DNA from 2 places in the Streptococcus chenjunshii genome. Region 1 is predicted to be linked to the other one. Evidence: predicted binding sites of a transcription regulator. Region 1 holds the regulator's gene; the other holds the start of a gene.
What was found. The regulator Rex, encoded in region 1, represses fermentation and respiration genes when NADH is low (regulators of the CRP and FNR family bind a similar motif). The targets are predictions, from matches to a motif close to TTGTGAANTANTTCACAA.
Positions count from the first base shown of each region.

Region 1 (7,765 bases):
TTTCGCCGGGCAAACTATTGAAGCATTTATTCTTGCTACTCTGTGTACAGTTGGGATGATGATTTTTAATTTCCCCTTTGCGACGACAGTCGGTATCTTAGTCGGCTTCACAAATATTATTCCTGTTATCGGTGCTTATCTGGGAGGGCTTTTGGGGACTATTCTGGTTTTGACGCAATCTCCCAAGCAAGCTTTTTTCTTTTTAATATTTTTGATTATACTCCAACAGTTTGAAAGCAATATTATTTATCCTAAGGTTGTTGGGGGTTCTATTGGACTGCCGGCTATCTGGGTCTTGTTTTCTGTTATTATCGGCGGCTCGGTTTTTGGAATCATCGGTATGCTCATTGCGGTGCCGCTGAGTGCTTCTATCTATCAAATTATTAAAGATAATGTCAGAAAACGCCAATCTCAGCAGCCCTCACCTGAACGATGAAGTAAACGGGATTAAAAATCGTGAGTCTGACTGTACCGTTGTGTCTCCTGTTTCCGTACAGCTGTTTAAGACGGCTGCCTGAAATTAAAGGCGCCTAACACAAATATTTATTTCTGTACGTAAATGAATCTGGGACATAAGTGTTCCAGATTCTGCTAAATCTTTGGAAAAATGCTACTATAATGATATGAAACCAATAAATTTGCTCTATTCAATCGATGATAGTTATGTTGACCAGTTTAAAGTAACTCTGTTTTCTGTTTGGCAAAATGCATCAGTAAAAGATATGGCTGTTTATGTTTTACAGAAAAAGCTGCTGCAAAGAAATGCCGAAATCCATCAATTTTGCCAGCAGCTGGGGTTTGCTTATTTTCCGGTTGTCATTGGCGAAGAGGCCTTTAAAGATGCTCCGACAACAGACCGTTATCCAGAAACGATTTATTATCGCCTGTTAGCCCACGAATATCTGCCTAAAGAGCTAGACCGGATTTTGTATATGGATGCGGATATTCTGTGTCTAAACGATATTGTGCCTTTGTACCATCTGGACCTTTCTGACAAACTGTTTGCTGCGGCCAGCCATACTTCAGATACTAATATTCCAGAGCTGGTCAATAAATTGAGGTTAAGGAATTTTGAAGCAGAAGGGTATTTTAATTCGGGTGTACTCCTGATGAATTTAGAGCTGAACCGCCAAATCGTTAACCATCAGGATATTCTTGCTTATATTGAAAAAAACAGTTTATTGCTCTTTTTGCCGGATCAGGATATCCTCAATGCTCTCTATGGTCATAAAACGCTTCTTATCCCAGATCATATTTATAATTATGATGCCCGCTATAATATTCTGTATTTCACCAGAAGTTCTGGGCAGTGGGACTTAGATTGGGTTATTAAACATACGGTTTTTCTGCATTTTTGCGGTCGGGATAAACCATGGAAAAAAGACTACAGAGGACGCTACAGCGCTCTTTATAAGCATTATCAGCATTTGACTGCCAGAGTCAAATCAGACTGAAGGCTGCTAAGCTTGATAAAAAAGCTGGGATAGACAGGTATGAATGCACAGCCATTCATACCTGTCTATCCCATTTTCATATTGCCTCCCAACCTTTCTGTCTTTCGCCTTTTTAAGCTGATTTTCGAATAGAATAGATGGAGGTAAAAAATGTATACAGTTGAATTGAGAGAAGAAGCTTTGCTGCCCAGAGAACGTCTGGCTGATTTAGGGGCTGAAAAGCTCAGCAATCAGGAGCTATTAGCTATTTTGCTGCGCACAGGGACAAAGCAGAGGCCTGTTTTGGAAGTTTCAACACAGATTTTGAAAGATATCAGAAGTTTAGCGGATTTTCGCGATTTATCATTACAGGAATTGCAGAGTATCAAAGGCGTAGGCAAAGTCAAGTCAATAGAAATCAAGGCGATGCTGGAATTAGCTAATCGAATTAATAAGGCAGAATACTATCAAAACGAAAGAATTTTGAGCAGCGAAAGACTGGCCCAGAAAATGATTATAGAGCTGGGAAACAAAAAACAGGAGCACCTGCTGACACTTTATTTAGACACCCAAAACCGTGTTATTGAGCAGCGGATAGTTTTTATCGGAACTGTTAGGCGCTCTATTGCTGAACCGCGCGAAATTCTGCATTATGCCTGCAGAAATATGGCCACCTCCATCATTCTGGTCCATAATCACCCTTCTGGATCGCTTGTTCCCAGTGAGAGCGATCTGCGTTTTACAGAAAAAATAAAACGATCATGTGAAGACATGGGGATTGTCTGTCTTGATCACATTATCGTCAGTAAGCATGATTATTATAGTTTTCGCGAAGAGACGGGTCTGCTTTAGAGTTCAGAAACAACATATTTAAACAGATCCAAATCCTCTTTGCGTGATTCATAAAGCAATTCTGGATGCCATTGAACTCCCAAAAAGCGCATATTGGGATTGATGGATTCCACAGCTTCAATTGTCCCGTCTTTAGGATCTTTAGCGATAACCCGCAGTTCACTGGCTAAGTGGTTGATACTTTGGTGATGGAAAGAATTAATAGAGCTGCTAAGACCGTAAATATCGGCCAGTTTACTATCTTTTTTGATTATCATATCGTGAGACAGATAATCAGCAGGGCTGTCCTGCCAATGGTTTTCAATATCTTGATGGAGAGAGCCGCCGAGTGCGACATTCATCAGCTGTGTCCCGCGGCAAACAGAGAAAATCGCCTTTTTTTGTTTGGTCGTTTCTTCAATCAAGGCCAGTTCAAAAATATCACGCTCTTTAAAAAAATCATTCTCGCTGGCCTGCTTTTTTTCACCATAAAAACTGGGATCCACATTTTGACCACCGATAAGAATCAGTTTATCAAACATACTCACGTAATCAGAAGCAGTTTCGGGACTGCCGACCGGAAGGACAAGCGGTAATCCTCCGGCAGCCCTAACACCATTGACAAATCCACTGGGCACATAAGACCAAGAAATATCTTCAGCTGCAGGGTTAGGCCGCTGATTAGCGGTGATACCGATTATCGGTTTTTTAGGCATACTTCCTCCTTAGTCTGTTTGGTTCATAAAGTAAAGCAGTGTTTGCAATTCACTTGTCAAATCCACATATTGAACGATAACGGACTTAGGAAGGCTGAGGCGGACAGGAGCGAAACTCAGTATGCCTTTTATACCGGCAGCAACAAGCAATTCAGCCACTTCCTGAGCCTGAGTGCTGGGAACAGTCAAGATAGCAGTTTTGATATCAGTTTTTTGGATTTGGTCATGGACGGCAGAGATACCGTAGATAGGAATACCGTCAGAGGTTTTTGTTCCGACAAGCTCGTTATCGTCTCTGTCAAAAGCCAAGGCGATCTGCATTTTATTTCGGTCATGAAAGCGGTAATGAAGCAGCGCACGGCCAATATTACCGCAGCCTACTAATGCAACATTTGTTGTGGAATGGTCATTCAGAATATCAGCAAAAAAGTTCATAAGCTTTGTGACATCGTAACCAAACCCCCGCCTGCCCAGTTCTCCAAAATAGGAAAAATCGCGGCGAACAGTAGCAGAATCAATTCCCATAGCGTCAGCAATTTGTTTTGAGCTGGCTTTTTCAACATTATCCGCATAAAAGCGTTTAAAAATCCGATAATACAGTGACAGACGCTTAGCTGTCGCATTAGGAATGGATTTATCAATAACCACAAAATCATCTCCTTAATTTATATAGTCTATATTGTACAAAAAGATTGTAAAACCGGCAACATTAATGCACTTCAATCTCTGATAAAAAAGAGGAGTGGGACAGAAGTCCCCATCCTAGTTTACTTTATAGAATAAAGGTTTGCCGCAGCAGTCGAAACCCCTGATTGGGATGCGTTCTAATTTCAAGGATTGCCTTAAACTGCCAAACTGCCCTGTAAGCAGCAGCGGGCAGCCTATACTAACTGTGCAAGAAGCAGAAGGTACAATCCATTTATTGGAAATCATGCTTTTGCTCCTATCCTTTAAAGCAGAGTTTTATCAAAAATGTGACGTTCGACTAAGCTGTCCATTAAAAAATAAAACTTATCCTGCAGGATATGGTTGTCTTCTGAACGGAAGATATTAACTGGGCGTAAACCGGACTGATCGGTAATACTTAGCTTAAAAGCATTCAAGTCCCTATGGACAGTTATTTTTAGAGGGAAGCCGTTACCGGAATTAGGAATATTTTCCAGCAGACGCTTTAATTCATAATGCCCGATTTTATTTTGGACAAAGGTAGTATCCCGCAGTGTATACGGTTTAACATTTGAATTGATACTGTAGCTGTATTTGCAGCCGTCTAACGTTACTTCTTTTGTAAATGCCATTTTATGTTCCTGTTATTTCTTTTAATTTATTTGCTAACTGCAGCAATTCTTCCTGCGTATTTTGTTTAGATAAACTGATGCGAATAGATTCTTGCAGTCTGGCAGAATCAGCACCGTAAATGCTGGCAAGCACATGGCTGGGGTCAACGGTACCGGCAGTGCAGGCAGAACCAGTAGAGACAGCAAAACCAGCCAAATCAAGCTGTGTCAGCAAAATACTGTTGTTTTGACCCGGAAAGCCGATATTGATAATGTGTGGGAGCTGTTTTGAAGAGCCATTGAGGTAATAGGAAGCAGGAGAGAGTGCCTCTAAAAAGGCTCTTTTCAATCCTTGAATATAAGTCAGATTTTCTTTTGCCTGCTTTCTGCTGTCAGCAAGAGCCTGTGCCATTCCAGCAATTGCAATAAGATTCTCTGTGCTCGCCCGTCTTTTTTCTTCCTGCTCACCTCCATGAAGCAGACTGTCAAAATGAAGCGGATTGGCATAAAGAAAGCCAACACCCTTCGGCCCATGAAATTTGTGGGCTGTAGCCGATAGGAAATCAATTCCTACTTCTTCAGGATAGACCGGCAGCTTCCCCATTGTTTGGACAGCATCAACATGGAAAGCTGCCTGATGGTTTTTTAAAAGCTTAGCCGCTTCCTCAATCGGCAGCAGGTCACCAGTTTCGTTGTTCGCATGCATGAAACTGACCAGAATAGTATCATCCCTCAGTGCTTTCTGAAGACTAGCGCTTGTGACTGAACCGTTTTCCGGTTTGAGATAGGTTATTTCAAAGCCGAATCTTTTTTGCAAATAGCCGAGCGGCTCTAGAACGGAAGGGTGTTCGATTGCTGTAGTGATAATATGCTTGCCTTTGTCCTGATTGGCGAGAGCATAACCTTTGATAGCTGTATTATTAGCTTCTGTTCCGCCGGAAGTAAAGATGATTCTTCTTTCCGATGTCCTTAAAATGTCAGCAATGGTCTGTCTGGCCGTCCTCAGAACGTGATTGGCTTTCCGCCCGTATGCATGAATGCTTGATGGATTGCCAAAATTGTCAGTCATTACCTCTGTCATTATCTCAATGACTTTCGGTGTCAGAGCTGTAGTAGCAGCATTATCGAGATATACCATAGCGTATTATCCTTTACTAGATGGCGTGTAAGCAAAAAGCGGGCTGACCGGTTTTCGCTCATGAATGCGGATAATGGCATCAGCAATAAGTTTGCTTGCTGAAAGGTATTTCACATTTTCAGGTGTTCGTTCTTTAGTTGAAACAGAGTCAGTCACAATGATTTCTTTCAGCGGTGCAGCAGCAAGAATATCTGCAGCGCCGCCGGCAAACAGACCGTGGCTGGCAGCTGCGTAAATAGCCGTCACCCCGCCGCGTTCCAAAATTTTTGCTGCCTCTGCTAAGGTTTTCCCTGTATTTAAAATATCGTCAATAAGGATAGCTTTTTTTCCTGCGACCTCTCCAATGATATACCCTTCTTCTCTCGAGGCATCATCCTGAGCATAATCAATAATAGCAATCGGTGCATCGAGGTATTCTGCTAAACTTCGCGCACGCTTAATACCTGAATTTTTGGGACTGACAACAACAATGTCTTCGCCGGATAAATTGAGGGTGGAGTAGTATTCTGCGAAAAGCGGGATGGTGAACAGGTTATCTACAGGAGTATCAAAAAAGCCCTGTACCTGAACAGTATGCAGATCCAATGTCAATACACGATCAACTCCTGCTTTGACAAGCATATTAGCAACTAGTTTGGCTGTGATAGGTTCCCGTGAAGCCGCAATCCGATCTTGTCGGGAATAACCAAAATAAGGAATAACAACGTTTACTGAATTAGCGCTGGCGCGTTTGCAGGCGTCGACCATAATCAGCAGTTCCCACAAATTGTCATTGACAGGGTAGCTGGTTGACTGAATAATGTAAATATCATCGCCGCGGACAGTTTCTTCAATATTAATCATGATTTCGCCATCTGAAAATTGACGCGATGACATTTTCCCAAGAGGAACGCCGGCTGCGTCAGCAATTTTTTCAGCAATTTCGGGATTGGAGGTCAGTGAAAAGAGCTTGAGCTGTCTATCAGTGTGGTGTTGGGCCATAATTAGTACATTCTCCTTAAATTTTTAATATGATAAAAGGTGCCGCAGAAATGCTGTTTTTAACTTGTAAAAATAAGAAGCAGGTTTTGCCTACCAGTTTTATTTTACCAGAAAATCACGAATATTTCAGTTCCTTTTTACTTTAACTTTTTAACAGCTTTTAAGCTGTTTGTCAGTCTGGCAATCTTACTTTTAGCATATTTAAAAGCAATATCATGTTGAACTAAAAATTCAGCAAAATCTTTTTTTCCGCTGTCTGCATCTTTTACTTCCAGTTCCAGCTCATAATCCTTTATATTAGTGTAATGATTGCAGTCCAGCGCTAAAAGCCCAATCGCAGTCTGGCTTTCTCTTCTGTCTGTGGTAAGGTGGCCAAAAACAGCTAAATCATCAGGATTAACGCCTTGCTCTCCAATTAATTCACGAATTGAGCAAGGTGGAAGATGACCGGATTTAATGATTTCTTTGGCCTGCGGAAGGGTCAGATGATGGTTGTACTCTAAATTACCAACAGTTTTAGGCAGTTTTAATGTCAGCTCTGCCCGATCTGAGAAGGTTCGGATCCGCAGTAACATGCGGTGTGCCTTAAGGCTGAAATCATGAGAATCAAAATAATAATTTGTCTGTGTTATCTGAGGAATGTGGGAAAAGTGCGCAGTCAAGCGCTTAAATTCATCTTTATTGAGTAAGGTCTTATATTCGATTTCCAAATGTGTCATGCCATTTTCCTTTAATACCTTTTGTGCTATAATAAAGTAATACTATACTAATTTTATAAAAAAGTCCGATATTTGGCAAACTCGCTTGTTGAGCGATTGTAGCGGCTATTCGTTTTTTCTGATACTGCAGCAGTTCAGCTGCTAAATATGTTTCAGCGCTTAAAGGTCCTTGTCAGTCTTTTTTATATTCGGTGAAGGGAGCTGTTCAATGTCTGCTGAATGGGAAGAGTTTTTGGACCCTTATATTCAAACAGTCGGTGAGTTAAAAATTAAACTGCGGGGAATCCGCAAGCAGTTCAGAAAGCAAAATCGTCACTCCCCGATTGAATTTGTCACCGGTCGGGTCAAATCGGTGGAAAGTATTCAGGAAAAAATGCTTATGCGCAGTATCAAACAGGAAAATATCGCCCAAGATATACAAGACATTGCCGGCTTGAGGATTATGGTGCAGTTTGTAGATGATGTCGATGAGGTTCTTGATTTACTGAGGCAAAGGCATGATATGAAGATAGTACAGGAACGTGATTATATCAACCATATGAAGCCAAGCGGCTACCGTTCTTATCATGTTGTAATTGAGTATCCTGTTGATACGATTCAGGGGCAGAAGACGGTGCTGGCAGAAATTCAAATTCGGACACTTGCCATGAATTTCTGGGCCACAATCGAA
Region 1 is NZ_CP031733.1:1,195,377-1,203,141, forward strand. Features, by position in the region: gene DDV21_RS05885 (AI-2E family transporter) at 1-436, shown strand, start outside; gene DDV21_RS05890 (glycosyltransferase family 8 protein) at 624-1,454, shown strand; gene radC (RadC family protein) at 1,605-2,285, shown strand; gene DDV21_RS05900 (gamma-glutamyl-gamma-aminobutyrate hydrolase family protein) at 2,282-2,980, opposite strand; gene DDV21_RS05905 (redox-sensing transcriptional repressor Rex) at 2,990-3,628, opposite strand; gene DDV21_RS05910 (DUF1831 domain-containing protein) at 3,931-4,278, opposite strand; gene DDV21_RS05915 (cysteine desulfurase family protein) at 4,280-5,395, opposite strand; gene DDV21_RS05920 (ribose-phosphate diphosphokinase) at 5,402-6,376, opposite strand; gene DDV21_RS05925 (CYTH domain-containing protein) at 6,514-7,095, opposite strand; gene yjbM (GTP diphosphokinase) at 7,304-7,765, shown strand, end outside.

Region 2 (7,765 bases), 1.0 Mb from region 1:
AGAAATAGCAAGACCGTGCGGCAGTCCAAACTCACCGCCGGTTTTGTGAGCCAAGGAGTGGTTGATTCCTAAGAAAGCATTGCCGAATGCCATACCGGCAATTGTTGAGGCGTAATGCATGTTTTCTTTGGCCTGCTCGCCGCGCAGAGTTGGATTCTGAGGGTCATAGTTGTAAGCATCTTCTAAGTTTTCAATAATCAGCTTAATCGCTTCAAGTGACCAAGGACGGGTGAAATCAGAAGCCATCACAGAAACATATGATTCAAGCGCATGCGACAGAGCATCGAGACCTGACCAAGCAGCCGTCCGTTTTGGCACAGTCATGACAAATTCCGGATCAACGATAGCCACTTGCGGAACCAATTCATAGTCTGCCAATGGGTACTTCACATGGGTAAAGTCATCTGTAATAACGGCAAACGGTGTTACTTCCGCACCTGTACCGGAAGTTGTCGGGATACAGAAGAGACGGGTTACAGTCTGATGTTTAAATTTAACGATACGCTTGCGGATATCGATGAATTTTTGCTGCAGTTCAAGGAAGAATTCGCTGACATTGTCATAGCTGTCAAGCCAGCCATCCTCTTTGTCGAGCGATACTTCATAGATCAGACGGGCAATCTTAGATGCATCAATTGCCGAACCGCCCCCGATAGCAATAACTGTATCCGGTTTGAAATCACGCATCTGTTTAGCAATTTCGATAGTTTGTCCCAGTGTCGGATCCGGTTTGATCGTTCCATAGAGCGATGTCACAACTTTCTCATCACGCAGGGCCAGCTGTGCATAAACAGTATCAACGAAACCAAACTGAACCATACCCGGGTCAGCTACAATCAGTGCGCGTTCCATTGGTTCATAGGCATCCTGCAAGTAGGAAATAGCGTTCTTTTCGTAGTATGTTTTTTCCGGCAGACGAACCCATTGCGGACGGTTGCGGCGTTTGGCAACAGTTTTCACATTCAGAAGGTCGCTGGTTGATAAATTGTGAGACAATGAATTTTTCCCCCATGATCCTGTTCCAAGAGTTAAGCTGGCTTCCAATGCATCCGTATAAACATCGCCGATACCGCCGACTGAATCCGGTTGGTTAACCAAGACACGGGATGAATTCAAAGCATCGCCAAATTCGGTGACAAATGGGTCGGCTTGTGAGCCGATTTGGATAGCGCAGTTGTGGCCTGCCCCTTGGTAGTCCAAGAGAGCAGCTACAATTTCAATACCATCCTGACGGTCCTTAGCCTTGTAAACAGACAAGAGCGGGGAGAGTTTTTCAGATGAGAGCTTTTCTCCAATGTTTTTCTTGTCCAGTTCAAACAAGAGAACATCTTTGCCTTCAGGCAGTTTTACACCAGCCTGTTCACAGATCCACTGTGCTGACATACCTGCAACCGGTCCGTTAACGCCGTGACCATCATTGAACACGAAATCTTCAAGTTTCTTGTAGTCTTTTTTAGGAACTAAGTAAGCTCCCTTTTCCTGCATTTTTTCCAGCCATTCTTGATAGATTGGCGCTTCGACAACTGCTGAGTTTTCAGTTGCACAAATCATACCGTTATCGAAACGTTTTGACAGAAGAAGATCTTCGACCGCACGGTCAAGGTGAGCTGTCGCATCAACGAAGACGGCACCGTTGCCGGCTCCGACACCCATAGACGGGTTCCCTGATTTAAGAGCTGCGTTAACCATGCCCGGCCCGCCGGTTGCCAAAATCGAAGCGATCTTTTTGTTGGAAATCAAGGCACTGGTATTGGCAATTGAAGGGGTATCAATCCATTGGATAATATCTTTAGGTGCCCCAGCTTTAAGTGCTGCGTCATACAGGATTTGAGCCGCATGAGCTGAACAGTTCTGTGCTGCCGGGTGGAAGGCAAAGACAATAGCGTTTCTGGTCTTTAAAGCTACCAAGATCTTAAACATGGTTGTCGATGTCGGATTAGTCGTTGGAACAATACCTGCTAACACACCGAGAGGAGCCGCGATTTTGATACTGCCTGACACCTTATCTTCACCGATAATGCCTACCGTTTTTTCATTTTTAATTCTTTCATAAACATTCTCTGTCGCAAAGTGGTTTTTCGTATCCTTGTCTTCAACAACACCGCGCCCTGTTTCTTCGTGCGCTTCTTTTGCCAGCTGCAGGGAAGCTTCAGATCCGGCTAAAGCCATAGCCGCTACGATTTTATCAACCTGCTCCTGTGTATAGGTCGCATAAGCTTCCTCGGCCACCAAAGCTTTTTCAACTAAGGTATTTGTGTACTGTGCCGCAGCTTCTTCCGCGGTAAGCTCTGTCTTTTCGACATTTGTTTTTGCTTCTTTAACCATTAAAAACTCCTTTACAAAAATAGCGCCGGATACTTTCCTTTAGCTTAAGAAAAGTATTTTGTGATTTTTTTCACTTGCTATTATATAATTTTCCGCAGGTGAAATCAAGTATTTTTTGTGATTTTTTTCATTTATTTTCTCTCCCAGTATCGAAGGGCTGATTTACAGGCGTCCCAAAGCTTTTTGATAAAAACGGCAGCCACTGTACAGCTGGGAAGGAAGCTGATGGAAGGTCCCTATTATCTTTGTGTTTGCAGCATTTCAGCCGAAACCTGTCTCAGCAGTTTCCACTATGGCCTTTTATCTTGTCAGAACTGAACACAGCCTAAAACTCTTTGCAAAAAAGATATAGCTAAGTTTAGAATTGATTTAAAGTTAACTAGCCGTGGGCATCTGAAAGCTTTGTCGCCTTAACAGCCGACCGCATCCTTCTAATCATCCTGGCAGGGGTGCGTCTGCGAAATCGGAGATTTCGGACTTACCGCCAGCCGTAGCTGATTGAAGGCTTTGTCGTCTTAGCAACCGACCGCACCCTTCTAATCATCCTGGCAGGGGTGCGTCTACGAAATCGGAGATTTCGGACTTACCGCCTTTTCATATGGATTTCTTAGCGGTTTTTGTTTCTACATAAAAAAAACAAAGCCAAGAATCGTCTGTTTTGGCTTTGGTTTTTTAAAATGATGAGTTTGCTTAACGGCGCAGTCCCAATGACTGAATCAGTTCACGGTAGCGGTTAACATCTGTGCGGCGCAGATAAGCCAGCAAATTGCGGCGGTGACCGATTTTCTTCATCAAGCCCCGGTATGTTGCATGGTCTTTTTTATGCTGTTTGATGTGTTCGTTCAAATGGTTAATTTCCCAAGTCAAAACAGCTACTTGAACTTCTACGCTGCCGGTATCGCCCTCATGGCGCGCATACTGTGCAATAATTTCATTTTTTTTCTCTTTTGAGATTGCCATAATCATTTCTCCTTTTATTGCTTCATCCGAGTTCTGGGTTTTGGCAGCTCCCGGAACCAAGAAAAAGTTAGTTTGTCTTTGCGACTGCTCCTATTGTAACAAATTCAAAAAAGCCCGTCAATCATTACCGGGCAAAAAGAATCGTAAGCCAGATAATTCTGATAAATGGGGCTGAACTGCTGGTTACCGATAGAATGGCTGCTGCAATAGAGTTTGGATTGTCTCTATTGCAGCCCCTGATTATACATGACAGAGACAGCTGCCGAGCATTTCATAAAGAAGGCTCACTTCTTTATTTACGGGGCATTTTGTGATATAGTAGATTTGTTTGAATTCAAAATTAATTTAATGTTGAATTAATAAAGGAGATACTATGTCAGTACAGGACAAATTAATACGGCCGAGCCATAATATTAATATGGACGATATTATCCGCGAAGGGCATCCGACGCTGCGGGCGCGGGCCAAAGATGTCTCTCTTCCTCTTAAGGATGAGGACGTCATTCTGGGAGAAAAGATGCTGCAGTTTTTGAAACACTCACAGGACCCTGTGATGGCTGAAAAAATGGGGCTGCGCGGTGGCGTAGGTCTGGCAGCCCCCCAATTGGACATTTCCAAACGGATCATCGCTGTTTTGGTTCCTAATCCGGAGGATGAAGAAGGCAATCCGCCGGAAGAAAGCTACAGCCTGCAGGAAATAATGTACAATCCGCGAATTATCGCCCACTCTGTTCAGGAAGCTGCCCTAGCTGACGGTGAAGGCTGTCTGTCTGTTGACCGGGAAGTTCCCGGCTATGTTGTCCGGCATGCCCGTGTAACCGTTGAGTACTTTGATAAACAAGGCAGCAAAAAGCGGATGAAGCTGAAAGGCTACCATGCCATTGTGGTTCAGCATGAAATTGACCACACAAACGGTATTATGTTCTTCGACCGTATCAATGAAGCCGAACCCTTCGCCGTTAAAGAAGGCATGCTGATTATTGAATAAAACATCAAGGAGAACATTGTGAAAAGAATGATCAATTGGGTAGAAAAGCGGCAGAAACTTCTAATCAGTCTGGTCTGCGCCTTAGCTTTTTTTTCCTATGTTTTTTTGCTGCGCAATGAACTGAAAGTTGCAAATAATAACGGGAATATCAAAATTGTCGCAGCCAAGCAAAAAGATCCATTAGCGGCCGGTTACCGTGAAAATACCAGACAGATTGCTCTTGAAGGACAACCCCTGAATGATGATGAGATTGTGCGCAATGACTGGGGAGTCTACAGCGCTGCTGTTCCTATTCCTATTAACATCACCGAAGCCACAGATGACTTGGAAAATCCGACTATGGAAATCCAGCATGATGGACCGGTCAGAAATATTTCCTTTGAATACAGCCGCTACTATCTTGGCGGCTATCTGCAGATCTATCTGGATGATGTGCTTTATATGCAGCTCAACACATATCAGGAAGAAGAGAGCTACGAACTGCTGACTATTGATTTTCCTCAGCATTACGGTCTAAGCAGCACCAATGCTGTCTGGTGGCTGCAGATGGCCATTTTAGCAGCAGCGCTGCCGCTTTTTGTGCAGCTGGAACTCTATAAACGGCTGCCCTTCCGGCGGTTCCTGCTGGCTTTTATCTTGCTGGCTGCTTCCTATTATGCCTTAGCGGCGGGCTTGAACTATACCCTGCCGCAAAGCTTCGTTTTTTCCAACACCCTATACAGCTTCAATAAAGCTATGCTGGTGCTGACGTTATTCACTTTTTTTGCTTTAATATTGGGTCAGGTTCTGTTCTACTTTGTAAAAACACGCTGGCGCTATTGGGGACAGCTCCTTTACTTGCTCCTGATTGTGCCCGCTCCCTTTTTAACTTTTTATCTGCTGGAAATGCCTTCCGCTTATGATTCCTATCTAAAAGCTGCGGATATTCCGGCTAATCTGGCTATCATTACTGTCATCTGGCTGACGTTGGCTATGCTGACGACTTCCCTGCGTATGGCAAGTATGCTGGCTGCTGCGGGCGGACTGATTATGGGCATTGTCAATAAAGCGCTGATTGCTATCCGGTCCACACCGCTTCTGGCCTATCATTTCCTGCAAATTCGCGATGGTCTGAATGTTGCGCAGAACACCAAAATCACTGTTGAATTAATTATTCCGGAGTTAATCTTTTTAACCGCCTTTTACCTGATTGCACTGGCTTTCCTGCCGCCTTCCAGAACATTATTTGCCTGGCCTGAACCGCTTCCGTTTTGGCAAAAACTGCCGAACCGCTTAGCTTTTCTAAGAAAAACACTTTACCAGAAGCTGATAATCTCGGCTGTTGGTATCCTGACCGCACTCTTTGCCCTAAGACCTCTAGTTTATCATATCGCTAACAGTGTGGATATGGATTTGCTTTTCTTTTCCATGCAGAAAACCTACTATGAACATGGTTTTGCCCTTTCATTTACAAGATTTTATGAGGTTTCACAGATTACTGAACCAGAGGGATACAGTAGCGAGGCCGTAACAGATATTTTGGATCACTATCCCAGAAAAGACAATTCTGCCAAGCAGAAACCTAATATTATCATTATCCAAAATGAATCGCTGACTGACTACGGTCAGCTGACCTCTCTGAACTTTAGTCCCGATCCGCTGGAATTTATCCATTCCATGACCGATAATACAATTAAGGGGGCTTTTTATGCCTCTGTATTGGGCGGCGGTACTGCTAATACTGAGTACGAGGTGCTGACCAGCAACAGTTTAGCGATTTTGCCGCCAAATGCTTTCCCTTATCAGCAGCTGATTACTTCTCCCAAAAATAACATAACCAGTGCTTTAAACAGTTACGGCTACCAAAGCGTGGCCGTTCATCCCTATCTCGAAAATTTCTACCGGCGCAATCTGGTCTATGATTATTTAGGTTTTGATGAGTCCTATTTTAATAATTCTAAGCCTGCAATCTCCGATCTTGTTGACGTTGAGAATCTGCGGGGTTATGTCAGCGACGAATCCCTTTATCAAGCCAGCCAAAAGCTGATTGAAGACACAGATGACCCCCTCTTTAATTTTATCGTGACAATGCAGGGGCATGAGAGCTACGGTCTTTCAGAAGAAGAAAATCCAAGGACTGTCTCTATTACCAACAGCCCCGATGACAGCAGCGCCACCGATTTTCTATCCAGTGTGAGGGCTTCTGATCAGGCGTTCAAAGATTTCATCAACTCTCTTAACGCTTCGGATGAACCCACTGTTGTTATCATGTACGGTGACCATCAGCCCGAGCTCTCCAACAGTTATTTTGAGCCGGCTTTGGATGCCAATGACCCCAGCGCTAAATACCAAACCCCTTTTATCATGTGGGCTAACTTTGATTTGCCTCAGGACGATGACATCAAGCTCAGTCCTAATTACCTTGTGCCTTATCTCCTCAGTACTCTGACAAAGACGGATTATCCGCTGCCGGTCTCCTCTTATTACCAGTTCCTCTCCGAACTGCAGCAGCAAATCCCGATTATGACCACTTGGGGCTACTATAATGCCGATTACGCTTACTCTGCTGAAGCACCTGCTGATAATCAGCTGCTCAGTCAGTACCGCCTGATTGGCTACAATAATGTGGTGGATAAAAGCGCCTTGAGCTTGACAAACTATTATGAATAAATAAAAAAAACTCACCTGATGTGAGTTTTTTTATTAGAACTAGAACTCTGTGAAGCTCGGTTAAAAAGCCTAGGTTCATGTTGTACAGGCTGGGCTGCTGCAAAATCAGCCCTTCAGGGCAGACAGAACTGCTTCTGCCTGTTTGCCTAATTCTTCCAAAATATCATCGCTTAAGGTCAGTTCTCCTGTTGCCCAAGCTTCATCATTAATGCGGGAAGCTGTTACCTGATCTACAAAATTGGTCCGAATAAACGGAAGCAGAGCGCGGTAAATATCTGCAGCCTGTTCATGACCGCCGTTAGCCAGAAGAGAAACTGTAGTGACTTTACTGTCAATAGCGGAAGGGCCTGATGGATCTGCAAGATCAACTGCACGCGATGCCCAGTCTAACAAATTTTTCACTGGTCCTGGAATTGAAAAATTATAAACCGGCGAGAAAATCCAGACAGCATCTGCTTCCTGAATAGCCTTGCGGACTTCTGCTACTGCAGGCAGTACCGGAGTTTCAAGATCCTGATTAAAAATAGGCACTTGACTGTAATCTAAATATGAGACCTGTGCTTTTCCGGCGAGGATTTTTTTCGCTGCTTGAGCCATTTGCAAATTAAAAGAACCTTCACGGAGGGAACCGACAACAAATAAAATAGATTTCATTTCTTCTCCTTTAAAAAACTGTTTTAGTGAGCTAATAAAAGACATGTGCACTCCTATCTGTTTACTGCTATATAGCTACATTTATTACTATGTAGTAAATTATAAAACAGCTTGCTGCTAAAGTCAATCATAATGCTTATAAGTCTTTAAACCTTTTCAGCAAAGCAGTCAGCTCTTCTTGCTCTCTTT
Region 2 is NZ_CP031733.1:2,231,422-2,239,186, forward strand. Features, by position in the region: gene adhE (bifunctional acetaldehyde-CoA/alcohol dehydrogenase) at 1-2,325, opposite strand, end outside; gene rpsO (30S ribosomal protein S15) at 3,016-3,285, opposite strand; gene def (peptide deformylase) at 3,659-4,273, shown strand; gene DDV21_RS10815 (LTA synthase family protein) at 4,301-6,922, shown strand; gene DDV21_RS10820 (NADPH-dependent FMN reductase) at 7,028-7,576, opposite strand; gene DDV21_RS10825 (MarR family winged helix-turn-helix transcriptional regulator) at 7,713-7,765, opposite strand, start outside.
Region 2: adhE (bifunctional acetaldehyde-CoA/alcohol dehydrogenase) is a predicted target of Rex. The motif match lies at 2,384-2,401, and genes of this name have one in related genera.